DNA from 3 places in the uncultured Rummeliibacillus sp. genome. Region 1 is predicted to be linked to each of the others. Evidence: riboswitches for the same ligand, from Rfam matches in the RefSeq annotation. Region 1 holds a riboswitch; each other region holds the start of a gene.

Evidence for each region. A riboswitch is a leader RNA that binds a small molecule or an ion and turns the genes downstream of it on or off. The one in region 1 is predicted to bind thiamine pyrophosphate.
Region 2: linked by a shared signal. The riboswitch ahead of thiT (energy-coupled thiamine transporter ThiT) and the one ahead of Q0977_RS07455 (ABC transporter ATP-binding protein) in region 1 are both predicted to bind thiamine pyrophosphate.
Region 3: linked by a shared signal. The riboswitch ahead of tenA (thiaminase II) and the one ahead of Q0977_RS07455 (ABC transporter ATP-binding protein) in region 1 are both predicted to bind thiamine pyrophosphate.

Annotation. Positions count from the first base shown of each region.
Region 1 covers NZ_CAKQBI010000008.1:93,311-96,594, reverse strand. Annotated here, with positions in the region: gene Q0977_RS07465 (ABC transporter substrate-binding protein) at 1-429, opposite strand, end outside; gene Q0977_RS07460 (ABC transporter permease) at 450-1,220, opposite strand; gene Q0977_RS07455 (ABC transporter ATP-binding protein) at 1,186-1,953, opposite strand; TPP riboswitch at 2,027-2,116, opposite strand; TPP riboswitch at 2,191-2,299, opposite strand; gene Q0977_RS07450 (metalloregulator ArsR/SmtB family transcription factor) at 2,457-2,831, shown strand; gene Q0977_RS07445 (heavy metal translocating P-type ATPase) at 2,848-3,284, shown strand, end outside.
Region 2 covers NZ_CAKQBI010000009.1:35,558-38,841, reverse strand. Annotated here, with positions in the region: gene Q0977_RS07955 (aminopeptidase) at 1-699, shown strand, start outside; gene Q0977_RS07950 (DUF4870 domain-containing protein) at 982-1,368, opposite strand; TPP riboswitch at 1,515-1,620, shown strand; gene thiT (energy-coupled thiamine transporter ThiT) at 1,740-2,300, shown strand; gene map (type I methionyl aminopeptidase) at 2,545-3,284, shown strand, end outside.
Region 3 covers NZ_CAKQBI010000005.1:126,710-129,993, forward strand. Annotated here, with positions in the region: gene thiM (hydroxyethylthiazole kinase) at 1-512, opposite strand, end outside; gene tenA (thiaminase II) at 499-1,182, opposite strand; TPP riboswitch at 1,246-1,343, opposite strand; TPP riboswitch at 1,401-1,498, opposite strand; gene Q0977_RS05210 (trans-aconitate 2-methyltransferase) at 1,648-2,400, shown strand; gene Q0977_RS05215 (LysR family transcriptional regulator) at 2,450-3,284, opposite strand, start outside.

The sequences.
Region 1 (3,284 bases):
ATAGCCTACATTTTTCCCCTCTAAATCTTTAGGTGAATCAATACCAGAAGATTTTTTCATCATTAAACGGTCGAGTGGATGTCTAACGAGTGATGCAATAGAGACAATCGGGATTCCTTCAGATTTTGATAAAATTGCTTGATTTTGATAGCTGATTGCCAAATCTACTTTTCCCGTAGCTGCAAGTTTCAGAGGATCATTTGTATCTGCAGGCATTTCAATTTTTACATTTAAACCTTCATCTTTGAAATAACCTTTCTCTTTTGCTACATAAATGGCAGAATGGACTGCATTTGGATACCAATCTAGCATGATACTAATATTATCTAGTTTTTTGCCATTTTCTGTGGAAGCTTGATTATTTCCATTACAACCTGTTAAAAATACGATTAAGAAAAGTACAATTGCAATATTCATCCACTTCTTCATGTTTAACATCTCCTATTAATTTAGTTGGCTTTGCTCCATTTATTTGTAACTCTTTTTTCTATCCATGACGCTAATGCAAATAATAGAATACCTACAATGGTTAATACTGTGATAGCTGCAAAGACGCCTTCGGCATTTAAGTTTCCTGACATTCTTCTGCTATAATAGCCTAACCCTTCACTTGCACCGAGCCATTCTCCAATAGTGGCTCCAACAAGGGCAAAAACAATGGCCATTTTAAAGCCTGAGAAAAAGGAAGGCAGTGCCATTGGGATTTGTAACTTTTGAAAAATTTGAAATCGGTTTGCGCCCATCGAACGTAGCATTTCGATATATTCTTTATCACAGGACTTCAAACCGTCATAAGTTCCCACAACAATAGGGAAGAAACAGATTAAGAAAGTGACAGCCACCTTGCTCCAGATGGTATATCCAAACCACAGTACAAAGATTGGGGAAAGTGCAATAATAGGTATCATTTGTGAGATCACCACTGCTGGATAGACAATCTTTTCAATAGTTTTTGAGAAAAACATGATAACTGCAATAAGTATGCCCCCAATGACAGCGATAGAAAATCCAATAAAAAATTCTAACATTGTGGCACTTAAATGCTCGATTAAAAGTGGTTGCCAATTCGCAAAAATCATTGATACAACCCCAGTTGGTGCTGGTATGATAAAACTTGGAACAATTTTAGACCGTACAAGCCATTCAACAATAGCAAGTACAATGATTGAAAATCCGATAAATAAACTATAGGTTTGTAGAAAATTTTTGAGTGCTTTCATTTGCAATTTTCTTCTCCAATTCTTGACGTAGTGTTACGATTTCTTCAGAAAAAAGCATTTCCGATTTTCGTGGACGTGGCAAGGGTATTAAAATTTCTTCTATCCGTTGATCTGGATGTAATAACAAAATCCGATCACTAACAAAAATGGCTTCTTCTAAATCATGTGTGATAAAAACAATCGTTTTGTTTAAATCTTGCCAAATGGATAATAACCAAGATTGCATTTCCTTTTTTGTCAATGCATCAAGGGCTCCAAAGGGTTCGTCGAGTAAAAGCACATCTTTTCCTGTTAATAGGGCACGTAAAAAAGCTACACGTTGTCGCATACCTCCAGAAAGTTGTTTTGGTAGTGCGTGCTCGTATTCACTAAGGCCTACTCTTTGTAACCAAACCCTCGCTTCATCCTTCGATATATGTAAATCCTTTTGAATTTCAGACGCAATTAAAATATTATCGAGAATCGTACGCCAAGGAAGTAGTAAATCCTTTTGTGGCATATAGCCAACATCACCTAAAGAAATCTCTAGATCATCAATGCGGATTTCACCTTCGTCGGGTTGAAGAAGACCCGTCATTAATCTTAAAATGGTACTTTTCCCAGTCCCGCTTCTACCTACAATAGAGATGAATTCTCCCTTTTTTATCTCCATATTCAGTTTTGAAATTACTTGATTTTTTTGTTTGTCCTTGTTGCTATAGCTATAAGAAATATTTTTTAACTTAAGTGTCATTTTTTCTCCCTCCTAAAACAAAATAAAAACTGCTTCCTATAAAGAAAGCAGTTTCGGTAAAACATTAAATAACATGTCTCATAAACTACTTTCCTCCGCTAGTGCAAACTAGATCAGGTTCAAAGGGTACAATCTCAGCCAATTGGCGCCCCTAGTAGAATCAATAATATTTAATTGTTGTTTCGTACAAATAAAAAAACCACTCAATAGGAGAGTGGGTTAAATAACAAGAATCATTACTTATATAACTCACTTCCCTCCGCTAGCGTAAACTAGATCAGGTTCAAAGGGTTTAGAACACCGGTGTTCAGTCTCAGTCCGTCCTCGGACACCCCTAGTGCTATTCAGTTTCCTTATATAGCTTATCACGTACAAAAATTTATGCAAGACTTTTCATTATTAAGATAATCTGGATAAAAAATATAATTTGAGGACATTTTTGACAATTGTAAAGTTTGAAGCATATACTATATTCAAACGGATGTTTGACTGAGGTGGATGATTTGAGTAAAGATGCTCAGAAAACGAATTCAGATAGTTGTGAAGTATTTTGTTACAACGAAGAAAAAGTAACGAAGATAAAACAGCAAATAGAAGAAGTGAATGGTGTTGAATTGCTATTTAAGGCATTAGCCGATTCAACAAGGTTAAAAATTGCATATGCTTTAACTTTAGAAAAGGAATTATGTGTATGCGATGTAGCAAATATCATTGGTTCTTCAACTGCAACTGCTTCGCACCATTTACGATTATTAAGAAATATGGGATTAGCGAAATTTCGAAAACAAGGAAAGCTCGCCTTTTATTCATTAGCAGATGAACACGTACACCAACTAGTATCAATTGCAATGATTCATACAAATGAAGGAAAAGAATAAAGAGGGTGAATAACAAATGGACGAAGGAAAGGCAAAAGTAAAACGTGAACTCATATTAGAAGGATTAGATTGTGCCAACTGTGCTCAAAAAATTGAGAATGGTGTTAAAACAATAGATGGGATTTCAAATTGCTCAGTGAACTTTGTAACAAAGTCACTTTTAATGGAAACAGATGAAAAACAAGTAGAAGATGTTGTAGCTGAAGCAAAGAAGAAAGTCAAAACTCTAGAACCTGATATTACAATACTAGAAAAAAATAATCCGAGTATTATGAGAACTTTATATTTGAATGGATTGGATTGTGCCAATTGTGCAGCGAAGATTGAGACTGAAGTAGGAAAACTTGAAGGAGTCACTCATTCTTCTGTTGACTTTGTAACCAAAAAATTGCAAATTAAAGCTTCAAATCCAGATCAAATGGAAGACTTGGAGAAAAAAGCAACGGAAATTAT
Region 2 (3,284 bases), on a different contig from region 1:
ATCGGTAAAGGAAATGTAATCGATAATTGGGAACAACATTTGAAAAACTTAGATCAACGAGCAGCTATTTTAAATAAAAAACGATATGCAAAATTACATTACACTGCACCAGGAACAGATTTAACAATCGAATTACCTGATAAGCATATTTGGTGCACAGGAGCAAGTTACACACCAGAAGGTACATCATTTGTCGCTAATATGCCAACTGAAGAAGTATATACAATGCCATCGAAATACGGCGTCAATGGCTATGTGTCAAATACAAAACCACTTGCATTCCAAGGGAATATTATCGATCAGTTTAAAATTACCTTTGAAAACGGCAAGATTGTAAAAACTGAAGCAAAAGTTGGTGCTGAACTTCTTCAAGAACTAACAAAAGCTGATGAAGGATCACAATATCTTGGTGAAGTAGCACTTGTACCACATGAATCACCAATTTCAGCATCGAACATTCTATATTACAATACATTATTTGATGAAAACGCATCAAACCACTTAGCGATAGGTGAAGCTTATCCAACATGTTATGAGGGTGGAAGTGCACTTTCAAAAGAACAACTTGAAGAAAAAGGTATCAATACTTCTATTACGCATGAGGACTTCATGGTAGGTAGTGGAGAGATGGATATTGATGGTGTTCTACCTGATGGAACTGTAGAGCCTATCTTTAGAAAAGGAAGTTGGGCATTCTAAACTGCATTGCTGAACAAGATAAAAACCCTTCAACGAAAGCCTATAAGTACGTATGGCTTATTTATTGAAGGGTTTTTTATCTCTAGTAATACATTGTGGAATGATCATTATTTTTTAAAAGGGTTTTTCTTCTTTCTAGCGTCAATGGCTTTTATGATGATTGGATAAACGATTGGTGCGATTTTTATAGCAGCTTTTACAACTTTTCTTACTTGCATAATAAGCACTCCATTCTTTGGATCTTCTGTATTTCGACATGATAAATCCTCATATAGATAATATCTAAGCTTTAAGAACTTTTATACCTTGAACAATATTCCATATAAACACTGCAAGGGATAAAATGACTTCAAAGACAATAAATATTAGCCATGCAATCATGATAAATGTATCACCACTTGATGAGTATGACAAACCATTTGAATTTAAACCAATTGACTCATAACTAGTCGATTCAAAACCAAAGTTTATGATAACAGCTATGAAGATAATAACGCCGATAATAGTAGGTATGATTAACAATAGGTGAGAGAAGAAAGCACGTTTTGCATGTCTTTTAACTTCAGGTTCAGTTGCTACAAAGAACACGATTAATGGTAAAATAAATCCTGCAAAAAAGACACTAAAATAACAAAGCGATGATAATACACGATTATTATTCACATTCATCACCTCCATTCAAACATTCATATATATCCTACGTATAAAAGCGGATAAAAGATTCATATGTTTTACAATAGACAAAGAATTATTCTCTATTGAATTTCCAACTTAAGTTAAGTACAATAAATATGTTCAAAAAAATTTAATGATGTATCGACCACAAGGGGAGCCGTAAAGGACGGCTGAGAGTGAACCCGAAGTTCTAACCCTTTGAACCTGTAAGTTAATGCTTGCGTAGGAATGTGGATAGAAAACCGACTTATTCGATGTCAGGACTATCCTGACGTCGTTTTTTTTATGGTGAATATCTAATTCTGGCAATACCAGAATAAGCTTTAGACTTATGTGATCTGCATCTGAACTAAGGAGGATGAAAATTGAACAATAAGAAATTATTAATGATGATTGAAATTGCGATTTTTGCAGCAATTGGTTTAGTTTTAGATCAGCTTTCATTTAGATTGTGGGCTCAGGGAGGCTCTATTAGTCTTGTGATGGTACCAATTGTGTTGATGGCTTTTCGTTGGGGAACAGTACCAGGGCTTGTAACGGGTTTCCTAATAGGAACATTACAAGTAATAATGGGAGGTTATATTTTAACCCCATTACAAGGCTTTATCGATTATTTCTTTGCGTTTACAGTTGTAGGTTTAGCCGGAATCGTCCGACGTCAATTACTTAAGGCTAGTAAGGAAGGAAAGAAAAAGCAAGTGGTGGCGTATATTACACTTGGCACTTTTATAGGTGGGTTATTACGCTATATTGCACACACGGTGGCAGGAATTGTATTCTTTGCTGAATATGCAGGAAAACAAAACGTGTATTTATACTCAATTATTTATAATGGGTCGTATATGATACCTGCCATTATATTAACAATCATTGTAGCATCTCTTCTCTTTACTACAGCACCAAAATTATTAGAGCATAAGAGATAAAAAGAATAGACGCTTAATAAAAAGCAATTGGCCTAGTTTTCTATATTAATAGGAACTAGGTTATTTTATTTGATAAATTTTTTTCATTTTTATGATGTTAAGGAGATTTGTATGTATAAGTAAACTTTTACTGTATCTATAATATGATAGCTATAAGTTTAGAACGTCAGGGTGTTTTCTAAAACCGCATTTCTTAAATTGTGGTATAGTTAAATGTAGATAAAATGAGAAGGGATCGTTACAAATGATTGCAAAAACGAAAGAAGAAATAGATGCTTTGATGAAAGCAGGCCGTGCGATGGCTGAAATTCGTGAAGCGATGAAAGCTGCAACAAAACCAGGTGTTACAACAAAAGAATTAGACGATTTAGCTGGTAAATTATTCGAAGAAAAAGGTGCTGTTTCAGGACCAAAAGCAGAATATGATTTCCCAGGTTACACTTGTATTAGTGTTAACGAACAAGTAGCACATGGTATTCCAAACCATCATAAACTTAAAGCCGGTGACTTGATTAATATTGATGTGTCAGGCCATGTTAACGGTTATTATGCAGATACAGGTATTTCATTTATCGTTGGAGATGTTGAAAAACCAGAAGTTCAAAAAATTTGTGATGTAGCACAAAGTGCATTTGATCGTGCTATGAAAAAGGTTAAAGCTGGTTCTCGTTTAAGCCAAATTGGTAAAGCAGTAGAACGAGAAGCTCATGATAATGGGTTATCAGTTATTATGAATTTAACTGGACATGGTGTTGGACACTCTCTACATGAAGAACCACAATATGTGTTAAATTACTTTGATGCTTGGGATCGTACAATTCTTAAAGAAGGAATGGTATTAGCAGTAGAACCATTTATCTCACAAAAAGCTGAGCATATTGTAGAAGCTGGTGATGGCTGGACTTTTATTACACCAGATAAATCTTTAGTCGCTCAACTTGAACATACAATCATTGTTACAAAAGGCGAACCAATTATTACAAC
Region 3 (3,284 bases), on a different contig from region 1:
TCTTCACCATCTGTTAATATATCTGAAGGTCCTGTTATAATAACTAAACAGTGATATCGACTCGCTACTTGTTTTGCCACTTGTTCAATATCAATTTCCCCTTCACCACTGTCTACACCTTTCGCATGCCACTCTACACCTGCAATTGTTGCTAATTCCCCAGCATTACAGCGGATTAAATCGACTTGCACTGCTACCAATAAATCTTGAACGGTTTGTTTTCGATATGCCGTGGCACCAACACCAACAGGATCAAGTACAACAGGTATCTGTCTACTATTTGCCTTACGCCCTGCAAGTATCATTGCTTTCCTAGTACGATTGTTAATCGTTCCAATATTAAGCAATAACGCAGATGCATTGGATACCATTTCTTCTACCTCTGACGATTCATCTGCCATAACCGGTGAAGCACCAATTGCTAGCAACCCATTAGCAGTAAAATTTGCTACTACATAATTCGTCATGCAGTGAATAAGAGGATTAGTCATTCGAATTTTAGATAAACTCATAGCTAGTCACTTCACCTTTCCAATCTTCAAATGTCCAAGGCATCTCCCAGAACTTCCATTCATAATAACAGCTTTTTTTAAAATGCGATTTTAATCGTGCTACTTTTTCAGGTTGCTCTTCTGCAAAGCGATTCATCATCGACTTTTGCAATTCAATTTTTTCTTTATAATCTGGGGAACTGTACATAGCAATCCATTCTTCATACAATTTGACACCGGGTTTCGCATTTTTATACTTTTCTCCGATTTCTTGATACAGCCAAGGACACGGCAACATTGCTGCGAATGCTTCTGCAACATCACCATTATGGGCTGCATTATACATATGACTTACATAATTATATGCAGCTGGAGCAGGTTCAAATTCTTCTAATTCTTTTTCTGTACACCCGAGCTCTTGAAAAACTGTTCGATGTAATTCAAGCTCAGCTGCATTGATAAAACTGGCTGTTTCTAGGAAATAGTTAATATCTTCATTCGCCGTTGCTTTTGATGCGGCAATAGCCAGTACTTTTGTGTAATTTTTTAAATAATAAGCATCCTGCATCATATAAAATTTGAATTTTCCAATTGGCAGCGTCCCATTAACCAATCCTTTTACAAACGGATGCTCAAAACTTCCTTCCCAATACAAATTTGTTTCTTTTCTCACTTCTTCACAAAATGTCATTCTAAGTCCTCCTTAGTAGTTGGACGTAGACGCAAAAAAGTCTCCATGAATGGACATAGAGACTTAAAGTGTTACGTTGCTCCCTACGTCAGTATTAACTGTCAGGTTCCAAGGGTCAGGTTTTACCTTCTCAACACAAAAGTGTCCCCCCGCACATAAATATTTGTTTTGGGTACAAAAAAACTCTCCAAATTATGGAGAGCTACTGTACAAAATTTCTTTGAATGTACTTTGCTCCCTACGTCAGTGTTAACTGCCAGGTTCCAAGGGTCAGGTTTTACCTTCTCAACACAAAAGTGTCCCCCTGCAAATATTTAAGTTACTTTTATCGTAGCATTTATGAATTAGCTACTCAAGGATAAATTTACCTACTCTTACTATTCCATTTTGGAATCAATACTTCCTTTATCAATCATATCTCTACTTTCAAATTCTCTGTTAAGCTCATTAAAAGGAGATGGTCAAATGAGTGAATGGAATGCAGTTTTATATGATCAAAAGCACAATTTTATTTCAAAATTTGGCGGAGGTTTAGTCGAATTGCTAGCACCACAGAGAGGTGAAAATATCTTAGATTTAGGCTGTGGTACAGGAGATTTAGCTAACAAAATTGCAAATCAAGGAGCCTTAGTACATGGCATCGATGCATCAGAAACAATGATTCATCAAGCACAAACAAAATATCCACAATTACAATTTTCTGTAAATGATGCTACGCAAATTAACGTACATCATCAATTTGATGCGGTATTCTCTAATGCCGTATTACATTGGATCAAACAACCTGAAATCGTTGTACAAAATGTTTATGATGCTTTAAAGTCAAATGGCCGTTTTGTTGCTGAAATGGGTGGGAAAGGAAATATCTCTTCAATTGTAAATGCGATTAAACAAAGTATGACTGAATTGGGTTATGCGTATATTGAAGATTACTTTCCTTGGTACTTTCCTACAGCTGAGGAATATAGTAAATTATTAGAACGGGCAGGCTTCCAAGTGAAGATGATGACATTATACGAACGCCCAACCCAGCTTATTGGAGATGAAGGGATCAGAAATTGGTTGCAAATGTTTAGTAATAATATTTTTCAACATTTATCTAATACTCAAAAACAGAATGTTATTCAATTATGCGAAGAAATTTTAAAGCCTCAGTTATATAAAGAACATACTTGGATTGCTGATTATTGGAGGCTCCGGTTTGTTGCAGTTAAATAGACAAAGGAAAGGCATTTCAATTAATGTGGAATGCCTTTTATATTGAACTTCAACAGTTTATAGAATCTGTTAATGCACTATAAATAGCTTTGCTACTTTCTAAAAAAGCTTGAATATCACTAGATATGTATTTAGAAATAAAATAAGTTTGCGAAGTAATCTGCTGAAATAAGTTTAAGGATTGAATCCTTAGTATGCCTTCTTCTCCTTCTTTTTGCACAACACTTTGTGGTAAAAATGCAATTCCCAGTCCCTGCTTAACAAAATTTTTTATAACTTCAGTTTGATTAACTTGCATACTTTTATGTGAAGGAAATTTACCTGTAAGCACATGCTGAATGTCTTCCCAGTATGGTGCATATTCATGGGTTAAAATGGTCTCATTTTTCAATAATTCAGTTGCCTCTACTTCACTTTTAGAGGGTGAACTCACTAATTGAATAGCTTCATCTGCAATCATTTCAATCTGCAATTCTCGTATAGGTATTATTTTAGATAGACCGACATCTACTACACCACGGTAAACAGCTTCTCCTATCTGATTGGAATTTAATAGTTCAAGCGAAATCTGAATATGTGGTTTATTGGCATTAAAATGCTCGATAATCTTTGGTAATGTTGAGTTAGCAATCTGCGGGGCTGCACCAACTGTTAGATGAGACGTATAACCATCTAAAAAAGCTTGTGTACTCCTTAGCGTTTCATCAAGCATGTCAACTAATTTTTGTGCTTTGACGTAGAAATGGGCACCAGCCATATTTAAACGTACTATTTTACCTTTTCGTTCAAATAACGGTGTATTTAGTTCTTTCTCCAAATGATGAATGTGTTTTGTCACAGTAGATTGTGTTAAAAAACGTTTTTCAGCAGTTTCCCCGAAATTT